3 regions of the Photobacterium japonica genome follow, and region 2 is predicted to be linked to each of the others. Evidence: predicted binding sites of a transcription regulator. Region 2 holds the regulator's gene; each other region holds the start of a gene.

Region 1 (7,627 bases), on a different contig from region 2:
GCGCGGCGGGCACAATACCAATAAGTAACATACTGCCGAGTAAAATGGGTTTGATTTTATTGGGGATTATCCGCACTACGTAGGTACCTCGCCATCCGATTGCAAAATGGACGTTGCCTTGTTTGGCGCAACGCCACCCAAGTGACGGTGATTAAAAATCCGTTTTAAGCGCACTTGGGCATAACTCGTAGCAGTGTGGTATACATCGAGGTGAATAATCAATGAAAAAGGCATGATCATAAAAAGAAATACGATCTTGCCATCATTTCATCCGGCAATGCTGCGTGCCGTCGCGTCTCACGGCGCCATACTTAGCGCAGTAACGGCGTTTAGCGCAATAGCTCGGCGAGCGTGAGAGGGTGGCTCACGAGCCCCAGTTGTTGGGCGGGCGTGACACCAACTTTGTTTTGTCGGCACAAGTTATGCCAAGCGCGATAGATGTCCAATAACGGCAGCAAGCCTGCTGGTCGCAGTTTTCGTCGTGGTTCATGCACTAAGGCGTGAAATTGATCCTCAAAGCGCTGCTGGTAATCGGTAATCGTATGGTGACTGGCCGTTTGTAGCCAGTAAGCCGCGTTGTCTTTCTTGCCGCCGAGGTGGCAGATGCCTTTGCCGATGTCGTCATGACGGGTAAAGGCCCAGCGGTCGCGCCACCAACTCATTAATACAATATCGATACGGCCCGCCGCCTGGCCATGCTGCCAGAGCGGGTCGGTTTCCACATACACCGGATCGACCGTATTGGCCTGAATGCGCGGCAGAAAAACGGAAATACAGGCGGATCGTAATAACGGCTCTTGCGGCATAAAAATGGCCAATGCCGTGTTGTCTGTCAGCATGTCTTGCAGGTGCAAGTAGTGGGCGTACACCGTGTATTGTGGCCGGATCAAACAGCCCTTTTTCGGCATGTGCAGGTGTGGCTGACGCGACAGCGGATCTTCTAAGTTTGGGCGCGAAAGGACATCACGGTAGGTCGCGTCTACCCGTGCCAATAAACCTTGCGTTTCATGGACAGGGGCGCAAACCGCGGCGGACACCGGCGGTGGACTGGTCATAAAGCGCGTGCCGTGGGTATAGGGATCATGCTGGCTATGTTGTGGCGCATGATCGTCGCGTTGGTAATTCACATCTTGCGCGAGCACGTAGCCTGATTGGGCTTCACAGCTGGCAATCCAATGCACACCATTATGGCTACCCGGTTGCAGGGCGCGTAAATCGCTGGCCAGTGACAGGTGGTCGGCTTGCTTACAAAAGCGCGCATCAAACAGCGCTAATTGATGCCGACAGCGGCTGGCAATCTGTTCAATTTGCTCGTAAAAGGTTTTGGGGTTTAACGCTAAGCGACGACAAATGTCGCGTACCGCGTGGCCAGTAAACAGCAAGGCCAACAAGGTTTGCTGTAATGTGAGCTTTGCGTTGTTGCCTGACCAACGGTCAACAAAGGTGGTCTGACAGCTTTTACAGCGGTAACGCTGCCGATCGCCACTGAAACCAAAGGCGTGGTACAGGTGGCGGTGGGTTAATACGGGCAACCCGGCATGAGGACACCCGTCGTGACGGCAGGCTGAAAGGCCGGAGTATTGATGCTGCGTCAGGCGTTGTACTTCATCCGCGACATCTTGATTGTTGAGGATCGGCGGAAAAGCGCCGCATTCGCGACAGACTAAAATGGGTTTATCGGGATTGCTGCGTTGTAACACGTAGTGCTCGGGGTGGTGCGAGCCAAAGTGTTTACAACTGACCGTTTTGCAGTGATTAAGCTGTAGGCCGTGATACGGCTTCGGAAGCAAAGGAATCGCAGGTGCGAGAGTGTGCGTGTTCATGGTGTTAGCCTAACGGTATGCAGTAAACGGAGGTTCAGTATCAGTACAGGCGCAACGCCAAGCGCTTAACATTCCAGGTGTTGCCAGAATGCTCTGCGAAAAGAAAGAGGGTGGCACAAGGCGTATTCATGGCCTTGTGCCGTTAGCTGCTATTTGTCTCGTTCTTGCGCTATCGTCGCGAGATGTCAGTGTACCGTCATTGGTACACACATCCATCAAATTGTGTAAGACGCCACATTTTACAAAATATTGAGCGGCGGGATAGCGAAGGAACGACACATAGCCACTACATTGTGCGGTAAATCTGTCGGCTTTCCCGAGATTTACAGCTTAATGGCGGTTTCCAGCGCCACATTCATCATTTGCGCAAAGGAGATCTGACGATCTTCCGCGCTGAGTTTTTCGCCACGCTTAATGTGATCCGAGACGGTCAGAATGGTCAGCGCTTTCGCCCCGAGTTCTGCCGCGACACCGTAGATCCCTGCCGCTTCCATATCCACACCCAGCATGCCAAGGTGTTCCATTTTGTCGAACAAGTCCGTTTCAGGGCTGTAGAACAAATCTGCCGAGAACACGTTACCGACACGTACCGGTACCTGTTGGGCGCGCGCTTCATTGACGGCAGTTTCCAGCAAACCAAAGTCAGCAATCGCCGCAAAGTCATGCTGGTTAAAGCGAATACGGTTCACTTTTGAGTCGGTTGACGCCCCCATCGCGATAATGACATCCATCAGTTTGACGTCGTCATGCACGGCACCACAACTGCCGATACGGATGATGTTCTTCACCCCAAACTCTTTGATCAGCTCATGAACATAAATCGAACAAGATGGGATCCCCATGCCGTGGCCCATCACTGAAACGGGCTTGCCTTTGTACAGGCCGGTATAGCCGAACATATTACGCACGTCACACACTTGCTTGACGTCATCTAAGTAGGTTTCCGCAATGAATTTCGCACGCAGTGGGTCACCTGGCATCAGAACGGTTTCTGCAAAATCACCCTGTTCAGCATTGATGTGTGGGGTAGCCATAGTTTACTCCAGCATAGTTGTGATCGTCTCAGACGATGGGGGTTGAATAGCCAATGTGTAATAGGAGCCGAAGGGCTCGGCCACCGAGAGAATCACTGCGCGGTGGCGTTTTCTTATGGGTAAAGTGTAAGCAAGCAGTGGGGGAATTCTCGCGATCTTAGTCACATTTTATGGGGCTTTTTGCTAAAACGCCTCCCGTGATTACCAATGCTGTTGAAAGTTAGTGAGGTATCGTTTGCGCGGCGCCAAGGCGTTTTGGGTCGTTGTTTTCTGTTGTAGGTTATTAAGTTGTTTCATATCAGTGGCTTGCGGTGGTTGGTTAGCCGTTGGTTCAAGCGGGCAGCCTTATGCAACGCGCTGTTTACCTTGTGCGGCGATGTAATGCATTTCATTGTTGAGGTTGGATGTTTTGCCAACGACAGAGCCAGGCTTAAGGCGAATATTGATACGGCGAACTGGGCACATGTTTGATGTCGGCGGGGGCCGTACCCGAGGGCGAGGGGTACAACGTACGCCCTGCTTTGATGGTTTCAATCACCTGAATGGTACGCAGCTCCCCCGTCGGCACATCGAGTGGGTTGGCGGAAAGGATCACCATGTCAGCTTGCATGCCGGGTACCAAGCGCCCTTTGTATTTTTCCTCAAAGAAATGGTAAGCGGCATGACGTGTCAGCGTTTTCAGGGCGTGAAGGGCGCTGATACGCTCAGCATCCCCCATTATTGTCCCCTGTTCTGTCATACGGTTTACGGCACTCCAGACTGAGAGCATGCCATCGGGGACATCAGTCGCCGCGCTATCGTCGGTATGGCTGGCATTGTCTGTACTGCTTGTGTCGGTATCGGCGGTGCCTTGGCGAATAAAGCGTTCGCATTGGTTCGTGACGGCGAGATGGCGCAGCATGGCCGTATGTAACGGACTTTGTGCCGCTGCCCGATCTTGCCCCAGCCAGGTGATATCACTGTCACCGTGTTTCACGAGGTGGCGCGAATCAAAGCAGGCTTGCAGTCCGAGCCGTTTATATTGATCAAGTTGGTTCACCCGCATGTACCGCGAGGTCATGACCACGGTGCGTTGTTGCTGTTCGACCGTGATGGCTAAATCATCACTGGCTTGGATCAGTGCATCAATGGCGGCGTCCCCCATGGCATGGATAAAAAGTTGTACCTTATGGTCAAGGGCGAGTTGGTAAGCATGACGAAATTGGCTATAAGGCATAGCAGGCTGGCCTTGCCAGTGAGGCGGCCGATCCGGTGGCTGGGTGGCATACGGGATCGCCAGCCATGCCGTCTGTGTGTGCATATTGCCGTCCAGCGCGAGCGTGACACCGGCCAGTTTCAGTGAACTCGGGGTGAGATCGCCGGTTTGGCGAAAAGGCAGCGGCAGGGTGTGTTGCGACAAGGTGGATTGAAACGTGGCATACGGGACGAGGGCGAGAATATCTAACGATAAAACCTGTTGCTTGTTGGCCGCTTGCAGTTGTTGAAGCGCTGCAATGGAGGCGTGTTTTTCGACAACAGTGGTGTAACCCGCTTGGGCAAAACGGTATTGCGCGTCTTTGATACCCACAGCTTCGACTACTGCCATGAAGGGGCTGTGCACCGCATACCAGCCGGGCATCAGGGTTTTCCCTTGTAGATCGACGATGCGGGTGTTGTCGCCATGGTGGCGCATGACCCCCGCGCGTGTACCGACGGCTTGGACTTTGCCATCTTTAATCGACAGGGCACGAGCATGCACCGGATGGCTCATGGTGAGTATATGGCCGTTAATGTAAATGGTATCGGCGGCGGCGTCTTGGGCGCGGTCGCAGCCCGTCGTCAGAAGCAGAAGGATCATGCACAGAGAAAAGGCATGGCTGAATGCATGTTGAGAGCAATAAAACATGAGAGGCGACCTCTCTGAAGAAAGGAGCAAGTGTGTTTAAGCTTATACCTAAGTACGTAGATGCGGCGTGTTTCGCGGGAAAGGACGACGCGACCGCGTGAAAAGCGTGTAACGTGGCTGAGTAAGCAGTGAGCCGGAACACGAAAAATAGTCATCCTATTGGTAATTTTCTGCCGCTCGCACTACCTGTTAAAACAGATGCATGTTTTTTTGAGGGATCACAATGAAAAAAATACTGGGCGTTACGGTATGTGCACTGCTGTACAGTTTGCCGGTTTCCGCTGATGTGCTCGGCTTGTCGTTCGGTGCCACAGCCGGTGCGGCGCGTATTGAGTATGACGGTAATGATGATTACGGGTTTGAATATGGCGTGAATGCGGCGTACCACTTTAATGATATGTTCAGTGTGAATGCGGGACTGGTACAAGGCCGTGCGGAAGTGAGCTCGGATTTGTCATCAGCCAAAAATGACATTGATTACACGGCGTTTCCCTTAACGTTACGTGGGGACATTCCACTGGTGATCGGTAATGTGTACGCCAAAGTGGGAACCAACTATTACGACTATGATATCGACACCCCGGGCATGCGATCATCAGATGATGGGTGGGGGTTCACGGGCGGGGCAGGGTTTGTGTTTACCTTACTGCCGTTTGTTGATCTCTCACTGGGGTATGAGTACCGTGATATGGGAGATGTGACCAATAACTCCATCCTGTTTGGGGTGGGGGCGAGTCTGTAAGTCGCTCGTCGACTATCTTGACGTTTTGCGATGAAAGCCGCCATTCAGGCGGCTTTTTCATGTTGGGCCTCTTGCCGACTCTTAATGCCCACTGAATAGGTGCTAGTCAGTGGCTTGATTGGTCATTAGTCCGCAAATAAGACGGAAAAATCAGAATCTGATCAAGGTTGCTTTGTGGAATTGTTTGTACAATAAATGTCCATTCCAAGCCTGTCTGGAGGTGACCGATGACCAACTATGAGCATTATCAGTCCACGGTTGAACAGGTCGACCGCGCCATCCATAAAGAGGCCAATGCGCCTTGGCACATTGAATATTATCCTGCCGCGAACGCGTGTCCGTTGGGTGTGCGTCAATCCGTGAATATCGTGAGCCCGTCTGGCATTGTTTGCCAGCAATTAGCGTTAGACGCAGACATTGCCCAATGCCATTGGCCCGATAAATCCGAAGTGGACGCACATGTGCTGGATTATGTCGTGCGAGGGGCGGCACGGTTAGCCCCGTTACGGCAAACGGCGTTTCGGAATAACTTTCCCCATTGGTTAGCACAGTGTTTGCAGCAAGTGCATCTCGTGCTCCCCGCATCGGAGCGACTGACGGGCATGCTGACGGATCCGACCTTTCCCTATCCCAGCCAAGTTAATTTAGACGGCATTTATTTACCGTGTTGGGTATGGTGTGAAACCGACGAGGCGCAGGTGGCGATTTCCGTGATCGATCGCCGTACCGGCTACTTTAGCCCGCCCCGTACGGTGCTCACCGCGCAGCTGGTGGACAGAGAAAAATGGTTGGGCGCACAAGTGATTGACTCTGTAGAGGAATCAATAGAAACCGTCCGCCATTATGTCGATGCGCATATTCGAGAACAACACAGCGTCGACTTGAATGAACCGTCTATCTCCGAGGCATTGCGCCACCCTTGTGCGGCCACCCTAAGTCCCTTCATGAGCGTAGGGCTGGTGATGCTGGTGGTGATCGGCTTTTTCATCACGTTTAAGTGGTTGCTGGGTTTTTAGATTTTCGCTTAACGTTTTCTTTCTGGCGTTTAGTTCGATGCCGATGATGTATTTGTAGTGTGACTTATCTTGCTGATATTTTCCTCAAAAGGTGAAGTAATGATCGGTTTTGCATCGAAATTGTAATGGAACGTACATCAAAGTAGGCTTTGCGAGTGATACGGCTTTTTGCTTATTATTTATTCGCATTTAATGGGGTTCCTCTTTATGTTTGCCGCGTATTTTTATTGGCAAAGGGAAATGACAATAATGAGAACCCTGTTTAAAACAGCATGCCTTGCAACGGCAATCGCGCTGGTACTTACCGGTTGTGGTGGTGATGATAGTTCAACCGATGCGAAAATATCGTCCATCGCCCCCACTGTCGCGACTGAAGATGTGCCATTTAGTTACGCGGTACAAGTGTCTAACGCAGAAAGCGTTGCGTATACGCTAGCCGAAGGGCCGGAAGGCATGGCGCTATCGCCTGAGGGTGTCGTGACATGGACGCCACGTGAAGGTGTGCTGACCTCGGGTGACGTGGTCGTGAAAGTGACCGCAGACGGTAAGGTGCTCAATCATGCTTTTGAGATTGTGGTAACCCCAGTCAATGATGCCCCTGCACTTGCCGCTGTTGGTGCACAACGCGCTTATGCGGGTGAGTTGTATGCGTTACAGTTGGTGGTGAATGATCCTGATGATGCTAACGACGGTCAGCAGCTACGCTTTACCCTCGAAGGCAGCCATGATGGGTTAGCGTTGAGCGCAACCGGTGAACTGACCTTAACGTCTACGGTGACACAATCATTTTTGCATGACACCGTGACCGTGACCGTTCGTGATGGCGGCGAAGATGGTGCGCAAGCGTCAGCCATTTCTTTTTCGCTGGATGAAATTTATCGCCATACTGTGACGGGCGCGCTGAGAGACTATTACAACAATAACTTGATCCCGAGCGGCACGGTGGTATTTGCCTCTAACGGTGAGCGTTTGGCTGAAACCGTGTCGGGTGAAAACGGTGAATATACTCTTGCGGTCGAAGACCGTTTAGTGGGTGAGCGTATTACGTTATCGGCCGATGCCGAAGGCTATCGCGAAGCCGCACGTACCATTTCTTTGGCTGAAACCTCACTGGAGCATGTGCTTCA
Region 2 (7,627 bases):
CACTTTTTCGGATATCCAACTTCTTCGTGGTGGCAAGGTGCTACTCGAGCACGCCACAGCGACGATCCACCCGGGCGACAAAGTCGGCTTGGTCGGTAAAAACGGCTGCGGCAAATCCACCTTGTTTGCCTTACTTAAGCATGAGCTGAGCGTTGATGCCGGTAACTGCCAATACCCCGCAAACTGGGAACTGGCATGGGTCGCACAGGAAACCCCTGCTCTTGAACGTGCCGCGTTGGAATACGTGATTGACGGCGACCGCGAATACCGCCAATTGGAGCACGATCTTCAAGCGGCCGAGCTCGCCGATAACGGCACACTGGTGGCGGAGCTTCACGGTAAACTCGAAGCCATCGGGGGCTACAACATTCGCGCCCGTACTGCAGAGCTGCTCGACGGTCTTGGCTTCTCGCAAGAACAAATGCAATGGAACCTGACCCAGTTCTCGGGGGGATGGCGTATGCGTCTGAACCTCGCACAAGCCCTGCTATGCCGTTCTGACTTGCTGCTGCTCGATGAACCGACCAACCACTTGGATTTGGATGCGGTGATGTGGCTGGAAAAATGGCTACAGAACTACCGAGGCACCTTGGTACTGATCTCTCATGACCGTGATTTCTTGGATCCGGTAGTGAACCGTATCATCCATGTCGAAAGCCAAGCCATGAACAGCTATACCGGCAACTATTCTTCATTTGAGAATCAGCGCGCCGAAAAGCTCCTGCTGCAACAGGCCTCGTACCAGAAGCAGCAAAAGCAAATGTCGCACATGCAGTCGTATATCGATCGCTTCCGTTATAAAGCGAGCAAAGCCCGCCAAGCGCAGAGCCGCATTAAAGCCTTGGAGCGCTTGGAAAAAGTACTGCCTGCACAGTTCGACAACCCATTCAGCTTTGAATTCAGAGAGCCATCAGCCCTGCCGAACCCGATCTTGATGATGGATCAAGTGGCGGCCGGCTATGACGATAAACTGATCTTGGAAAAAATCCGTTTGAATCTGGTACCGGGCAGCCGCATCGGGTTACTGGGCCGTAACGGCGCCGGTAAATCAACCCTGATCAAAATGCTGGCGGGCGAATTACCGGCGAAAGCGGGCGATATGGCGTACTCACAAGGCGTGAAGATCGGCTACTTTGCCCAGCACCAGCTTGAAACCCTGTACCTCAATGACACGCCGGTACAGCACTTGGCACGCATCGCGCCGGATGCCAAAGAGCAGCAACTGCGTGATTACTTGGGCAGTTTCGGTTTCTTGGGTGACAAAGCGCTGGAAAAAGTGGGCCCGTTCTCGGGCGGCGAAAAAGCCCGTTTGGTGTTGGCATTGATTGTATGGCAACGTCCGAACCTGTTGTTACTCGATGAACCGACCAACCACTTAGATTTGGACATGCGCCAAGCGCTGACACTCGCGCTGCAGTCTTATGACGGGGCAATGGTCATTGTCAGCCACGACCGTTACTTATTGCGTGCCACCACCGATGATCTGTACTTGGTGCATGACCGCAACGTTGAGCCGTTTGATGGTGACTTGCAGGACTATCACAAGTGGCTGACCGAACAGCAACGTCACGAACGTCGCGAGCTACAAGCGAGCAAACCGGAAACGGTCAAAGACAACAGCGCCGCGTCACGCAAAGAGCAGAAACGTCTGGAAGCGGAATTCCGTAAACAAACGGCGCCGATGCGTAAGCAAATCGACAAGCTGGATAAGCAAATGGAAACGTTGAGTGCGACACTGGCGGATGCCGAAACGCACCTTGCTGATGTCACTATCTACGAAGCCGATAACAAGGCGCGCCTGAATGAGCAACTGAAGCGTCAGGCCGAAGCCAAGTCAGCGTTGGAAGATGTCGAAATGGAATGGATGGATCTGCAAGAGCAACTGGAAGCACTGGAAGCCGAGTGCTTAAACCTGAATGCGTAACGCTAATCCATCAATCACAAGGTGATGCACCATGACCCCAACGCTGACGGCAGCGGATTTTTGGCAATTTTCATTGCACCACTACCGTCAAGCGGGGGTTGAAGCCGCCTGCTTGCAGTTCCAAGATCAGTATCAGGGCAACGTTAACCTTGCCCTGTTACTGCATTGGCTTGATACGCAGTCATTCTCTCTTCCTCCCCAAGAGCTGACAGCACTGCTGACCACGCTCGCACACAGTGATCCTTCACTGCAACGTTTTCGTGCCCAACGCCGCGTACAAAAAGCCCATCTCTCTACCTCGACCTATCAAGCGCTGCTTGCCGAAGAATTGCAGCATGAACGCCAGCAACAGACCGACTTAATTCAGCAGTGCCAAACCTTGCCCCTGCGCCCCGCGATCCAACCACATAACCTGCTCGCCTATTGCCAGCACTGTCATGTCCCCACCGTCCTGTACCGACAATTACAAGGTCACACCACTGACTAACCCGCACCCTTTCACTGGACGACCTCCCGATCCCGGCGTTATGCTTTCTGCACTTTTCTTCCTTAACGGCTTTATATGTCCGACAAGGCGTGCTTATCAGGAGTCATCATGCAACCGTTCATCCCGGCGCACGGCTTACGCAATGCCCATCTGCAAACCTTGCTACCGCGCTTTCTTCGCCGCCAACCACTGTTTGAACCGATCACCCAACGCATTGATACCCCCGATGGCGATTTCCTTGATTTAGCCTGGACCGCCCCGCCTGAACAGTGCGCCCCAGACCAACCGGTGATGATCCTGTTCCACGGCCTAGAAGGCAGCTTTAACAGCCCTTATGCCAATGGCCTGCTGCATGCCGCAAAGGCGCAAGGCTGGCTCGGGGTGATGATGCACTTTCGCGGATGCAGCGGTGAAATGAATCGCCTGCCTCGCAGCTACCACTCAGGGGAAACCGGTGATGCCCGTTTCTTTTTGCACTGGCTACGTCAACACCTGCCGACGCAACCGTTTATGGCAGTCGGTGTTTCACTGGGGGGGAACATGTTGGTCAATTATCTGGCAGAAACCCAGCACGACGCTGATCTGCTCGCCGCCCAAGTGATCTCTCCGCCGCTCGATTTGGCGGCCTGCTCAAGCCGTATCCAGCAAGGTTTTTCCCAAGTTTACCAACGCTACCTCGTGAGTTCGATGAAGCGTAATCTCGACCAAAAGATTCAGGCGCACCCGCTGGCTATGCCGCTCGATACCCATGCCGCGCAGCGTATTCGCACTTTATGGCAATTTGACGAACACATTACCGCTCCCCTCAACGGGTTTGCCAATGCCGATGACTATTACCAACGGTGCAGCGGCTTATCCAAACTCGAGCGCATTACCACCCCGCTGCGGATCATCCATGCCAAAGACGACCCATTCATGACCGAGGCCGTGATCCCGCAACAGCCGCTACCGCCGCACATTGATTACCACCTGTCTGACCATGGCGGCCACGTCGGGTTTGTCACCGGCCACTGGCGTCAACCGGTCTTTTGGTTGGAACACACGGTACCCGCATGGTTCCTGCAGCAACTGCAAGCCCTCTACAAGTGACAACATTGCCAATATAATAAGGAATTCTGTTCAACCATGATGACCACACCCATGATTATTTCTTGGCAAGACATTGATCCAGAGACCCTGACCAACCTGATCGAGCATTTTGTGCTGCGCGAAGGCACCGATTACGGTGAACAGGAGCTCAGCATGGCCAGTAAAGTGCAGCATGTCCGTCAGCAACTCGAAAGTGGCGAGGCGGTGATTTTCTTTTCGGAATTGCACGAAACGGTCGACATCAAACTGCGCCGCGATTTAGGCCGCGCCTGATCCCGCCCCCTTCGCATCGATATGCAAGATTGTGATGCCCGCCTCAAGGATGCTGGTTCGGTTAGCCCACCAGCATTTTTGACAATCTAACTTGCTATTATCCTGCCAGCCTGTTAATAACTCTTTCCGTTAATGTTAACGACAGGGTTTGTCATGTCAGCAAAACATCCGATCATAGCCGTCACGGGATCGTCGGGGGCCGGCACCTCCACCACCTCCGAAGCGTTTCGTAAAATGTTCAATATGATGAACATCAATGCCGCTTGGCTGGAGGGGGACAGCTTTCACCGCTTCACCCGCCCCGAGATGGATGTCGAGATCCGCAAAGCCAAAGAGCAAGGTCGCCATATCAGCTACTTTGGCCCGCAAGCCAATGACTTCCCGCTACTGGCCGATTTTTTCCGCCAATACGGCCTGGATGGTAGCGGCCAATACCGCCGTTATCTGCATACCTTCGATGAAGCCGTGCCTTATAACTTGATGCCCGGTACGTTCACCCCGTGGCAGTCATTGCCAGAAAATACCGATGTGTTGTTTTATGAAGGGTTACATGGCGGGGTGGTCGACGGTGACACCAATGCGGCACAGCATGTCGACTTATTGATAGGCATGGTGCCGATCGTGAACTTGGAGTGGATCCAAAAGATCGTCCGCGATACCCGCGATCGGGGTCATTCGCGTGAGGCGGTAATGGAATCGATTGTTCGCTCAATGGATGACTACCTCAATTACATCACCCCTCAGTTTTCTCGCACCCACATTAACTTTCAGCGCGTGCCGACGGTAGACACCTCTAACCCATTGAGCGCAAAAGCCATCCCCAGTTTGGATGAGAGTTTTGTGGTGATCCGCTTTCGTGGGATCAAGAAGGTCGATTTCCCTTATCTGCTGTCGATGATCCAAGGCTCCTTCATGTCACGCCATAACACGTTAGTCGTGCCCGGCGGCAAGATGAGTTTTGCGATGGAGCTGATCATGCGCCCCTTGATCCAACAGTTGATAGATACCGGGAAGATTGGGTAGGAAAAGCAGGGACGAAGAACAAGTTTGCGCGTTTATAGGGACGAGTGTCGAGTCAGAGCAAAAGCAACAAGAGACGAGTTTTCGAGTAGCGAGTGACGAGTAAGAGCGACTGTGGTCCTGTGGTCCTGTGGTCCTGTGGTCCTGTGGTCCTGTGGTCCTGTGGTCCTGTGGTCCTGTGGTCCTGTGGTCAAAATACCGCTTCTCATTCAAGATTCAAGTACTTCAGTTCTCGCTCTTACCATAGGGCCTTAGGGCCCAAGGACCGCTCTCGACCACCCTTGCTTTTCCGCACTTACTCGCCCCTCGTCCCTTCTTTCTGTCTTACGCTTCAATGATCTCGTACGAGTGAGTCATTTCTACGCCTTCACCCAACATCAAACACACTGAGCAGTATTTCTCTAACGAATCCGCCACGGTTTTTGCCACCAAGGTTTCATCCAACCCGTGGCCAGTCACCACAAAATGCAGATTGGCCGAGGTAAATAAACGCGGCGCTTGCTCACGACGTACCGCTTTGATCTGCGCTTCACAGGCGGTGATCGGCTGGCCCGCAGACGTTAACCCGCTCACCACATCCACCGAACTGCATCCCCCTGCTGCCATCAAAACCAGCTCCATCGGGCTGGGAGCTTTTTCGCCACCATTGCCGTCCATCACCACACTATGACCTGAATTTGACTGGCCTAAGAAGGTCATCCCTTCTACCCATTTAACGCGTGATTGCATTGCATTCTCCTTACTACTTTTGAGGGATTTGGGCACTATCTAACAACCGTGTGATCATGTGCACACTTATGGGTATAAAATGGCCGCGCCCGATAGATCAATATCAAGAAAAGCGTGCCGAAAAAAGATAAACTCTGAACTAATTATTCAGGTCAGCTTGCAGCCTTGCCGTTGACTGAATATCCTAAACGGCGAACTACATTATTGTTAGGCCCGGCCTCAAACGTATAGGGACGTCGTTGTTGGGCAACAAACGCAGAGGAAGTTAGTAATATGGTTCCAGGTAAACCTCAAACAGATCCAACTTTAGAGTGGTTTCTTTCCCATTGCCACATTCATAAGTACCCGTCAAAAAGCACGTTGATTCATGCGGGTGAAAAAGCTGAAACGCTCTATTACATCGTTAAAGGTTCTGTTGCTGTTCTCATCAAGGATGAAGAAGGCAAGGAAATGATCCTGTCTTACCTAAACCAAGGTGACTTCATTGGTGAGCTAGGTCTGTTTGAAGAAGGCCAAGAGCGTACCGCATGGGTACGTGCAAAGACCCCTTGTGAAGTGGCTGAGATTTCATTCAAGAAATTCCGTCAGCTGATCCAAGTCAATCCAGACATTTTGATGCGTCTGTCTGCACAGATGGCAAGTCGCCTACAAGTGACAAGCCAGAAAGTGGGCGACCTTGCGTTCTTGGACGTAACCGGCCGCATCGCGCAAACATTGCTGAACTTGGCGAAACAGCCAGATGCAATGACGCACCCAGACGGCATGCAGATCAAGATCACCCGCCAGGAAATTGGTCAGATCGTCGGTTGTTCTCGTGAAACCGTTGGCCGTATCTTGAAGATGCTGGAAGAGCAAAACCTGATTTCTGCTCACGGTAAAACGATTGTGGTGTACGGTACGCGCTAAACGTACGGATCACACCTATAAAAAAAGCCGCCATGTGCGGCTTTTTTTTGGCTTAATGTATCGCCACAGAGCATATTTGTTAGCGAGCTCACTCTTTTCCTTGTTTGCCACGTCCACACTTGATGCTACATTATGCATATCAAGGCACTCTGATTTCTATGGATGGAAATACACGCAATGGACATTGAACGTTTCTCCCAGCATCACACCACACTCTCAGCTGGCACCACCTTCCCACTGCCGACAACGGTAGAGCTCACCGGGTTTAGTGATGGACGATCTTTCTTGGAACAACAGGAGCTTCCCCGTTATGGTACCGCGCGTCCTGGGTTAGAGATTTCCCCCCTCGACAGCCGCCACCTGTAAATACGGCGACCACCGCACCGTGTAATGAACTCGCTATCGAACAGGGATGGCGCGGGGTGCTATATTTCTCGTATGGCTACGGCTCTCTGGCCATCACAGGCACATCAGTGCTTTCGAAGATCTTATCGGCTGACGCTTCCACAAACCCCGAATACAACGCTTCGCCCTCAGCGGTCGGATAACGTTTGGCAAACTCATAAAAGCCACCGGGAATGGTGTATACCCCATCGATAAAGCCTACATCGACCTGATCGGCCAAGGTCGCTGACTGCTCCAGCATCACCGCAGGCGACCCTTTCACTTCACCGCCTGACGCATTAATAGTAAACCCATTGTGTTGCAGCAGATGGTTCACTTCTGCCACCTCAGTAAATTGTTCAAGGTGATTAATGCTGACAGTAAAATGGTTCGCGCCAAAGCCGTGTGCGGCCAACCACCCCGCATATTCGCTTTCCGCATACAGCAACTCATAGGTGGCGTAGTCCAAATCCCAAACTCGCCCACCAAACAAGAACGACGGATCCCGCATCACCGATTCCGGCACCTGCTCAATCAAATCCCGTACGGTTTCTTGGAACAAAGCACTGAATTGCCCCACCATCAATTCACTGATGAACACTTTCGGCGCAAGGGGATTAGGGTGCTCAAAATGCTCGGCATAGAGCTTTTTCCCGTCAAAATGGTATTTCCCCATCGGCTTATACCCGATCGCAATGAAGGGCGCGGCAAGTCGGTCTAACCCGACTTTGGGTAAATTAAACGTCCGCAATGCGATGTGATCATTGTGCAGCGGCTCTTCTTCCGTCAGCAAGTCATGTACCTCTTGCGCCGAC
Region 3 (7,627 bases), on a different contig from region 2:
TCGGCAAGGCGTTTGTAGTCAATCTTCGCTGGGGCGGTCACGGGCGCTTTGGCTTCGGTACGCAACACGCGGTAAATCGCACTTTGCTGTTGCGAATGGGCCTGTAAGTTCATCGCCGTTTGCACGACGTGAGCCAAGATCAGTCCGGTAGCAACGATAAAAAAGATGACAGAGAGTTTATCGCGCATGTGGTTTCTCCTGTGGCTTTGTCGGACGAGCAGGACGCTTCTTCTTGGTCAGTGATTTCCCCCATTGCTTCACAGCACGCAGGAAGGCCATGGTCTGGGTGATCGGACATAAGCTTTGGCACCATGGTTTGTGGACAAACAACGACGTCAGCACCACAAGGATGGCTAAGGCAAACAACAGTGGCCCACCAATCATGTTAAACGCCATGCCGAACGGCTCGAAACTGAACGACGACGGGCTGCGGAAATACAACCCCAATGCCAAGGTGAACGTGACCAGTACGCGGGGGAGCCACAACATCACAGGGTGATTGGATTTACACGCTTTGGCCTTGTTGAGTTTGCCGACACATTCTTGCGCAGCCCCGAACGGACATACCGTATTGCAATAGATGTTTTTGTTCGAAAACAGCAAATAACCGACGGTAAGCAATAGCAGCATCAGCGAGGTGTAACTGGCCACGCCCCCCATCCAGAAACCATTCAGCACATAGCCGACGGTGCCCAAACCAAAAGGTGCAGCGGCATAGAACCCCAGCATGATCAGTGATACGCCCATAATGGTGCGACGACCCGCCACTTTCCATTTAAAACCCGCTTGGTTGATCACCATGGCGGCGACAAACAGCACAAGGGCCAATCCGTCCATCCAATTGGGCAAGGTTAATGCTGACGTTGAGGCAAGCGGGATCGCTTGTTGTAATCCGTCGCGCGCACTGTGCTGGCTGCTGGTCAGTATGGCGTGTTGAATCGCCTTGCTGGTCAGGGTTGCCCCCGATATGCCATCGACAACCGCCAAGGTGGTGGTCAAAGATTGCGCGTTTTGATCTAAAAAGGCATCCACAAAACCGCTGTCAGTGACTTGGCGCAGATAAGATTCGGTTTCTGCACTGGCCGTAATCGCAATACCACTGAGTTTGCCGGTGTTATCGATCGCGGTAACGATATCTAACGGACCGCCATAGCCGATGGCGGTGGCACGGGAAAGCCATGCGATCGGGGCTTTCTGAGTGTGGTTGACGTCAAGGCCGTTATCTCGCGCACGTGCCTGCCACAGGTTTTCACCCGCTGCGGTGTACACCAGACCGCTTGACGTGGCTTGTGATAAGGTTTGTTGCACGCTGGCATCTTGGCGTAATCCCCCAAAAAACCACGCAAGCAATAAGATCACGAGTGTTGCGACAATGGCGATTTTTTCTTGTTGGTCGCGTTTTAAGCGCATGCATGATCCTCCTTGTTATCGTGGGCCGTCGTGGTCATCGCTTCAGGCGCGACAGCCACTGTCTTAACAGGTTGCGTCATGATCGTGACTTGTTGGCGAATCGTCGCGATGGCATCGGCATACGGTGCGGTGGCTTGTGGATGCATGCCCTGTAAAAAGTAATAGCAACGCTCTGCTTCGGGGTACCGTTGCAATGCAAACAAGCATTCAAATTCCAGCGCGGCACTGCGTACATTGTACGGTTCAATCACTTTCAGGCGCATCAGGTCGTTCAGCGCCGTTTGATATTGCTCGGTACTGACCAAGCATTCTGCACGGGCAAGGTAAAGGCCCACTTCGTCTGGCATGCTTTCCAGCGCGAGGTTAAGGTAGTCGGCGGCGGTATCTTGCTGCCCCATGGCTTTGGCGGTCAGCCCGAGGGTTTTGTGTAATTCAGGATGGGCATCACCCAAGGTGAGCGCATGCTGCAAGGTGTGCCAAGCCGCGTCGGTATTGTCGAGTGATAAATGGCATTTGCCCAACGCGATCCATGATCCGGCAAAGTCTGGGGATAAGGCACTCGCTTGCTCAAAGCAGGGAATGGCCTGCTCAAAATCTTCCAGTTGGTACAAGCACACGCCTTTGTTGTGCCACGGCCCCGGCAGGGTGGGATGACGTTCAATCACTTGATCAAATGCGTGCAGCGCATCGGCATGGCGCCCTAGGCGTAAGTACTCGCCTGCGAGGTGGAAATACGGTGCGTAGTTGTCCGGTTGCTGCAATGACATCGCTAAATAACACGAAATTGCCGCCTCAGGTTGCCCCAAAGCAGACAAGGCTTTGCCGCGCAGTAATTCTAATGCACTGTGCGTGGTTGTGGTTGTGGTTGTGGCTGCCGTTGGATCTACGTGGTGCGACGAGTCGTGTTGTTGTTCACGCTGTTGGCCTCGGCCAATGCAGGTCAGTGCCGATTCGGGTAGCCCTAACTGAATTAAACCGGCGAGAAAATGCTGCTGGTGTTCGGCGCCGATGCCGTTGCTGCCCAGCCCATCAAACCCTAATTGTGCCAGCCAAAGGTTGATTTCCGTTTGCAGGGCTTGGTGTTCAATCCAACCATACAAGGCCGCCGGTTCATCACCATTCAGGCTGTTGACGCGCTGACTGAGCAGGGATTTAGCTTGCTCACTCACGGCCAATGTAATGGCATCAATATCGAGTTCAGACTCAAGCGTATGCATGCACAGTGAGGAAAGGGCAGTAATTTGATCGAGCGTGTGTTGCGATAACATGGTGATGTCTCTTGGTGGAGTTTCTTGGTGATCGTCTCAGGGTGTGACCCTACGCAAGCGCAGGGTCAACAGTGGTTCAAAGCGGTAGATCAGGACGCTGAAGCCGCGTGGCGATCGCGCAGCCAAACCAGTAGACGCGCAATACCAAAGCCGGCAATGACTAACGCCGTGCCGACGACGCCAAGGAAGTACCAACCGGCATTCCCTTCATTTTCCCCGAGTAAGGTAAAGGCACCGGCAATCGTGAGTAGAAATGAAGCCCACCAACCGCCAACCAATACCCACTTGGCCGGGTTCATGTTAAGTTTGAATTCTGCCGCCCAGTAGCGTGCGTTCTGAAACAAATAAAGCTGCATTGCGCCCATGACCATCCAAAATAGCGGGTCGAGCAAAGTTGCTTGTGGAAACATTAGATCCCCTCCCAGTTACCGTCGTAGTGCCAGGTTTTATCCACGTTGAAGAAGTTTTCCGTACGCATCCATTCCGGTGGTTGGTGGTAGCCCGCCATGTGGCCGCCGTTCCAATCGCCGTGGTAGGCTTCTGCTTCTGGGTAATAGAACATGTTGTGCTGCATCGCTAACAGCGCGGTGCGGGTTAAGCCCGTTTTATCGCGCGGATCGGCTTCACGCACAATGGTGTGGATCCAGTTGTTCTTACGGGTGTAAGGACACACCGCAATACAGGCGCGACAGCCCATCCCCATGGCCGTTGGGCCACTCTGCCACATGCGGTAGCAGCTATCTTGGTTGAAGTCGTAACGCTTGAAACCACGGATCACGGTATCTGGCTTGTCAGACAGAGAGATAGAGCCTGACGGGCAGCTAGTCGCACAGATCTTACAGTCCTGACAGAAGTGCTGCATGCCCAGATCAACCGGCTTGTCATGCTCAAGATCGATGTCTGTCACCAATGCCGCCAAACGAATATTGGTGCCCAATTCCGGCGTCATCAGCGTACCGTTACGGCTGGCTTCACCTAAACCGGCCAGTACGCCTAATGGCGGAATTGTCATTTCATAATCGTTGCCCGGTACCTGACAGCGAGAGCCGTAACCCAGTTCACCAAGGAAGATTTGCAGCTTACCGATCGCTAAACGGCACTTGTGGTACGCATCGTACGAGGTGGAATAGCCGATCGCTGAATACATCGGGTCCCAGTTCATTGGAATGCCGATCACGATGATTGATTTCCAGTGTGCTGGCACTTCGTCGCCCCAACTCTCAACACCGCGCATCATGTTTTTAAAGATGAACTCTTTGTGTATGCCGGTAATGCCCACCAAGCTCGCGCCAAATTGGTGCGCCATGGTTTTCACTAATTCAGACGCATGCTGTGGCGATTTGAAGTCCAGTTTTTTACGCGTTGGATCGACAAAATAGTAGTCAGCGACTTCCGGCGGCCCTTCTGGTGGCTTAGGGAATTTAATCGGGTGGTCGTGAGTGCCGTACGCCGCTTTTTCGTGGGCGCAGTCGTATGCCCAACCAATGGCGAACTGATCGCGTAAACGTTCAATATTGGCTTTACGGGATTCGTTTTCACGGAAGGCACGTAGCATCTCTTCGAAGCGATCCGGCATATCCCGGTAGTAAACGCGGATACGTTCGTCAGGGAAGGTTTCTAGCCCCATGTCCGGCGTCCAACCTTCGTTAAACGCATTACGGAAGCTACCGGTACGGTTAAACAAGTGAGACGCCCATTCTGGACGTTCAATCTCGGCCACCTTACGGAATGTTGGCGGGTAATCGACGCGGAACGAATCACGGTCAAAGAACATGTCTTTGCCTTCTTCGGTGCGTCCCCAGCCTACATAGCTGTCAGGATCGCGGCCTAGTTGGAAGCCTGCACCAATGGCACCGGCAACAGACGCCGCCACTGCGGTCGCGCCGCCAATTTTCAGGAAATTCCGTCGTGACGGATTTGCAACGTCTTGCGTTGCCGCATGTTTTTCGTGGGTCATCACGCTCATCCATGGTTAACATTATGCTCGGACAGAGCAAAAATCAGTGATGAGTAAATTGTCAACGATGCGCCTAGTGGTCAAAAGGTAGATTTCCGCCTTAAAGCGATAAAAAAAGCCATTTTTGTTGAGCGAATGTTACTTATTGCTGGTTTTGTAGACGAACGGTCTGTCGATGGACGGTTTTTTAGGGAGATTAGTGGAGAGGGCGACATGGAGAAAAAGGAAAGAAGAACCAAAAGAAGAGCAGAGAGAGGAATAAACGAGAGGGAAATATGGCCCAATCAAACGAGAGGGCCATATATGTTTTTAATTAAGCGTAAAAAGCTCAGAGAGGCGATTTGGCGTGGTTAGAAGATTAACCTGCCGCCAACCATACGCCCACACCCATCATCATGGAGCCCGCAATGCGGTTCAGTAGCTGTACATTGCCACGTTGCTGCAAAAACTTACGCAGGGTGCGACCACCGCTGGCGTACAGGATCAAACAAAGGAACTCGGTCACCAAAATGATCGACACCAATACCGCCAACTGCGGGGCCATGTCTTTTTGGGTATTAATGAAAGGCGGCAGCAGCGAGATCATAAACGCCCAGCCTTTCGGGTTGGCAATCGCCGTGACAAAGCCCTGCAGTGCTAATGCACTTGGCGCGGTGTCGACTTCGGCATCCAAGTCATCGGGAATAGCCAGTTTACCGCGCGAGCGCCACATTTGAATGCCCAGCCAGAACAAGTATGCGCCACCTGCATATTTCAGGAAGAAGAAGATAGCAGGGTAGTTCAGCATGATAGCGGCTACGCCAATCACGGCGGAAATGGCGACCAATCCCACCCCAATCAACTCACCCCACATCATCGGTAAGCTACGTCGTACCCCAATGGTCATGCCGAGGGTCATCGCCAAGGTCATACACATGCCTGGTGTGACGGAAACAAAGAAGAAGGTCGGAATAAAAACGGCCAGTAAGGCAAAATCCAACATGTTGGGTACACACTCCAAAAGAAGAGGAAGAAAAGAGCCGGAAGAATTGGCGAGAATAGCGTTGGAGTCAAGAAAAATGTGGCAATTGTGGCGCATAAGAAACCCGATATTAAGGCCTCTTGCTGCTGGGTGAAAAATCATCAAAATGGCGAAAAATCTGTGATAAAGGGCAAGAGCAATCGATTTGCTGTGATGTAAATCACTTAATTATGAAAAATGAAAATCAATGATTTTCACTAACTGTGATCACAATCACTCAAAGGGGGCGCGTGATGGGCTATCGTTATCGGGAGATTTTGTGAAGCCGTTACCCTCATTCACCCTATTGACGGCAATAATAAGAAAAAGGATACCAGTATGTCTGACAACGCAGTTTTCCACCTTGGCGTAAATAAAGCTGATCTGAATGGTGCTGAATTAGCGATTATTCCGGGCGATCCCGCTCGCGTAGAGAAAATCGCGAACTTGATGGATAACCCTGAGTTCCTTTCGAGCTCACGAGAGTACACCGTTTATCGTGCCAAACTGGATGGGAAATCTGTGGTTGTGTGTTCAACCGGTATCGGTGGCCCATCAACGTCTATCGCGGTAGAAGAATTAGCACAGTTAGGCGTACATACTTTCTTGCGTGTTGGTACCACAGGCGCGATTCAGCCAAATATCAATGTGGGTGAAATGATTGTGACCACGGGTTCTGTGCGCCTTGACGGTGCTAGCTTGCACTTTGCCCCAATGGAATTCCCAGCCGTGGCTGACTTTACCGTTGCCACTGCGATGAAAGCTGCGTGTGATGCAGAAGGCGCGACCGTACACACAGGTGTAACGGCATCAAGCGACACCTTCTACCCAGGTCAAGAGCGTTACGACACATTCTCTGGCCGTGTGGTTCGCCGCTTCCAAGGCTCGATGAAAGAGTGGCAGGACATGGGCGTACTGAACTTTGAAATGGAATCAGCGACCTTGTTGACCATGTGTGCAAGCTCAGGTTTGCGCGCGGGTTGTGTGGCGGGTGTGATCATCAACCGTACGCAAAAAGAAACCCCAGATCACGAGACATTGAAGCAAGCGGAAACCCGCTCAATCAAGATTGTTGTTGAAGCGGCACGTCGCCTCGTATAAATGAACACTTAGCACATCCGTGTGATGTGAATGAATGATAAAAAAGCCAGCGTAAATACGCTGGCTTTTGTGTTTTTACTGCTTTTGTATGTCTACTAGATGAATGCGTCAGGTTACTGACGACTAGCAATCACTCATGATTTTGTGCGCTTGGCCGCCTGCATCTTTGAACCAGCTGTGCAGGTGTGTTTGCAAATCACCTAATTGCTCAGGACCGATGATCGCCAAGCCCAAATCTTGTGCACGCACCAAATCATGATGACGCAACGGACGGAAGCTCACCAGCATCGCACGGGCTTGCAGGCCACCCAATAGATCGCGCAGTGATTCCAGCTTGTACAGCGTGTCATCGCCGTCATCACGCATGCCTTTGGTCTTACATTCAATGATGTGCAGCTTGTTATTCACCACGGTTGCCACATCCAGCTCGTTACGCACTTCACGCTCACCAATTTTACGGTAAACCTGCACGCCCAGTGAGTGGTCTTGAATGGTCGGTAAATCGTTCTGAATCGCACGCACCGTACTGTGTACTAAGTTCTCTAACCATTCCCCGTTGGCAAAACGGCGCGCTTCTTCATGCTTAAAGGTCAAAATGCCATCGTGGTAGGTCGCCAGACCGGTTTCTTCCAAATCAGTCAGCAGGGTGTTCAGCTCTTTATAGCCTTGCTGCTTTTCACTTAGCTCGACATCCAAACGCTGCTCTTTACGACAGGTGGTTGCCAGATAGTTTAAGGTGGCAAGGCCAGGGCCTAGCTCTAATGCGGAACCCGCCCAGCGTTGGCCCAGTTCCCACAGTTGATCATTGAGGGCTTCAGGGACCAAGTTTTCAGGTAGCTCGCTGCGGGCCCCAAAAATGGTCAGGTAGTCGGTCAATTGAATGCGATCTTC

The links. The regulator CRP, encoded in region 2, controls carbon source genes, mostly activating them, when cyclic AMP is high. The targets are predictions, from matches to a motif close to TGTGANNNNNNTCACA.
Region 1: the regulator CRP is predicted to act here: its motif matches at 3,008-3,023, upstream of deoD (purine-nucleoside phosphorylase).
Region 3: the regulator CRP is predicted to act here: its motif matches at 5,859-5,874, upstream of udp (uridine phosphorylase).

What each region holds. Positions count from the first base shown of each region.
Region 1 covers NZ_JAKJSN010000072.1:6,211-13,837, forward strand. The annotation lists gene L4C36_RS20965 (hybrid sensor histidine kinase/response regulator) at 1-76, opposite strand, end outside; gene L4C36_RS20970 (lactate dehydrogenase) at 330-1,823, opposite strand; gene deoD (purine-nucleoside phosphorylase) at 2,147-2,857, opposite strand; gene L4C36_RS20980 (amidohydrolase family protein) at 3,288-4,742, opposite strand; gene L4C36_RS20985 (porin family protein) at 4,966-5,484, shown strand; gene L4C36_RS20990 (hypothetical protein) at 5,712-6,500, shown strand; gene L4C36_RS20995 (putative Ig domain-containing protein) at 6,750-7,627, shown strand, end outside.
Region 2 covers NZ_JAKJSN010000007.1:196,037-203,663, reverse strand. The annotation lists gene L4C36_RS01465 (ABC transporter ATP-binding protein) at 1-1,924, shown strand, start outside; gene L4C36_RS01460 (TIGR02444 family protein) at 1,956-2,411, shown strand; gene L4C36_RS01455 (hydrolase) at 2,520-3,500, shown strand; gene L4C36_RS01450 (YheU family protein) at 3,552-3,773, shown strand; gene L4C36_RS01445 (phosphoribulokinase) at 3,927-4,796, shown strand; gene L4C36_RS01440 (OsmC family protein) at 5,118-5,522, opposite strand; gene crp (cAMP-activated global transcriptional regulator CRP) at 5,796-6,428, shown strand; gene L4C36_RS01430 (hypothetical protein) at 6,606-6,794, shown strand; gene L4C36_RS01425 (DUF1338 domain-containing protein) at 6,871-7,627, opposite strand, start outside.
Region 3 covers NZ_JAKJSN010000013.1:99,789-107,415, forward strand. The annotation lists gene L4C36_RS05510 (hypothetical protein) at 1-188, opposite strand, end outside; gene L4C36_RS05515 (4Fe-4S binding protein) at 178-1,410, opposite strand; gene L4C36_RS05520 (tetratricopeptide repeat protein) at 1,401-2,678, opposite strand; gene L4C36_RS05525 (hypothetical protein) at 2,768-3,088, opposite strand; gene L4C36_RS05530 (4Fe-4S dicluster domain-containing protein) at 3,088-4,635, opposite strand; gene L4C36_RS05535 (LysE family translocator) at 4,994-5,614, opposite strand; gene udp (uridine phosphorylase) at 5,975-6,736, shown strand; gene L4C36_RS05545 (Card1-like endonuclease domain-containing protein) at 6,860-7,627, opposite strand, start outside.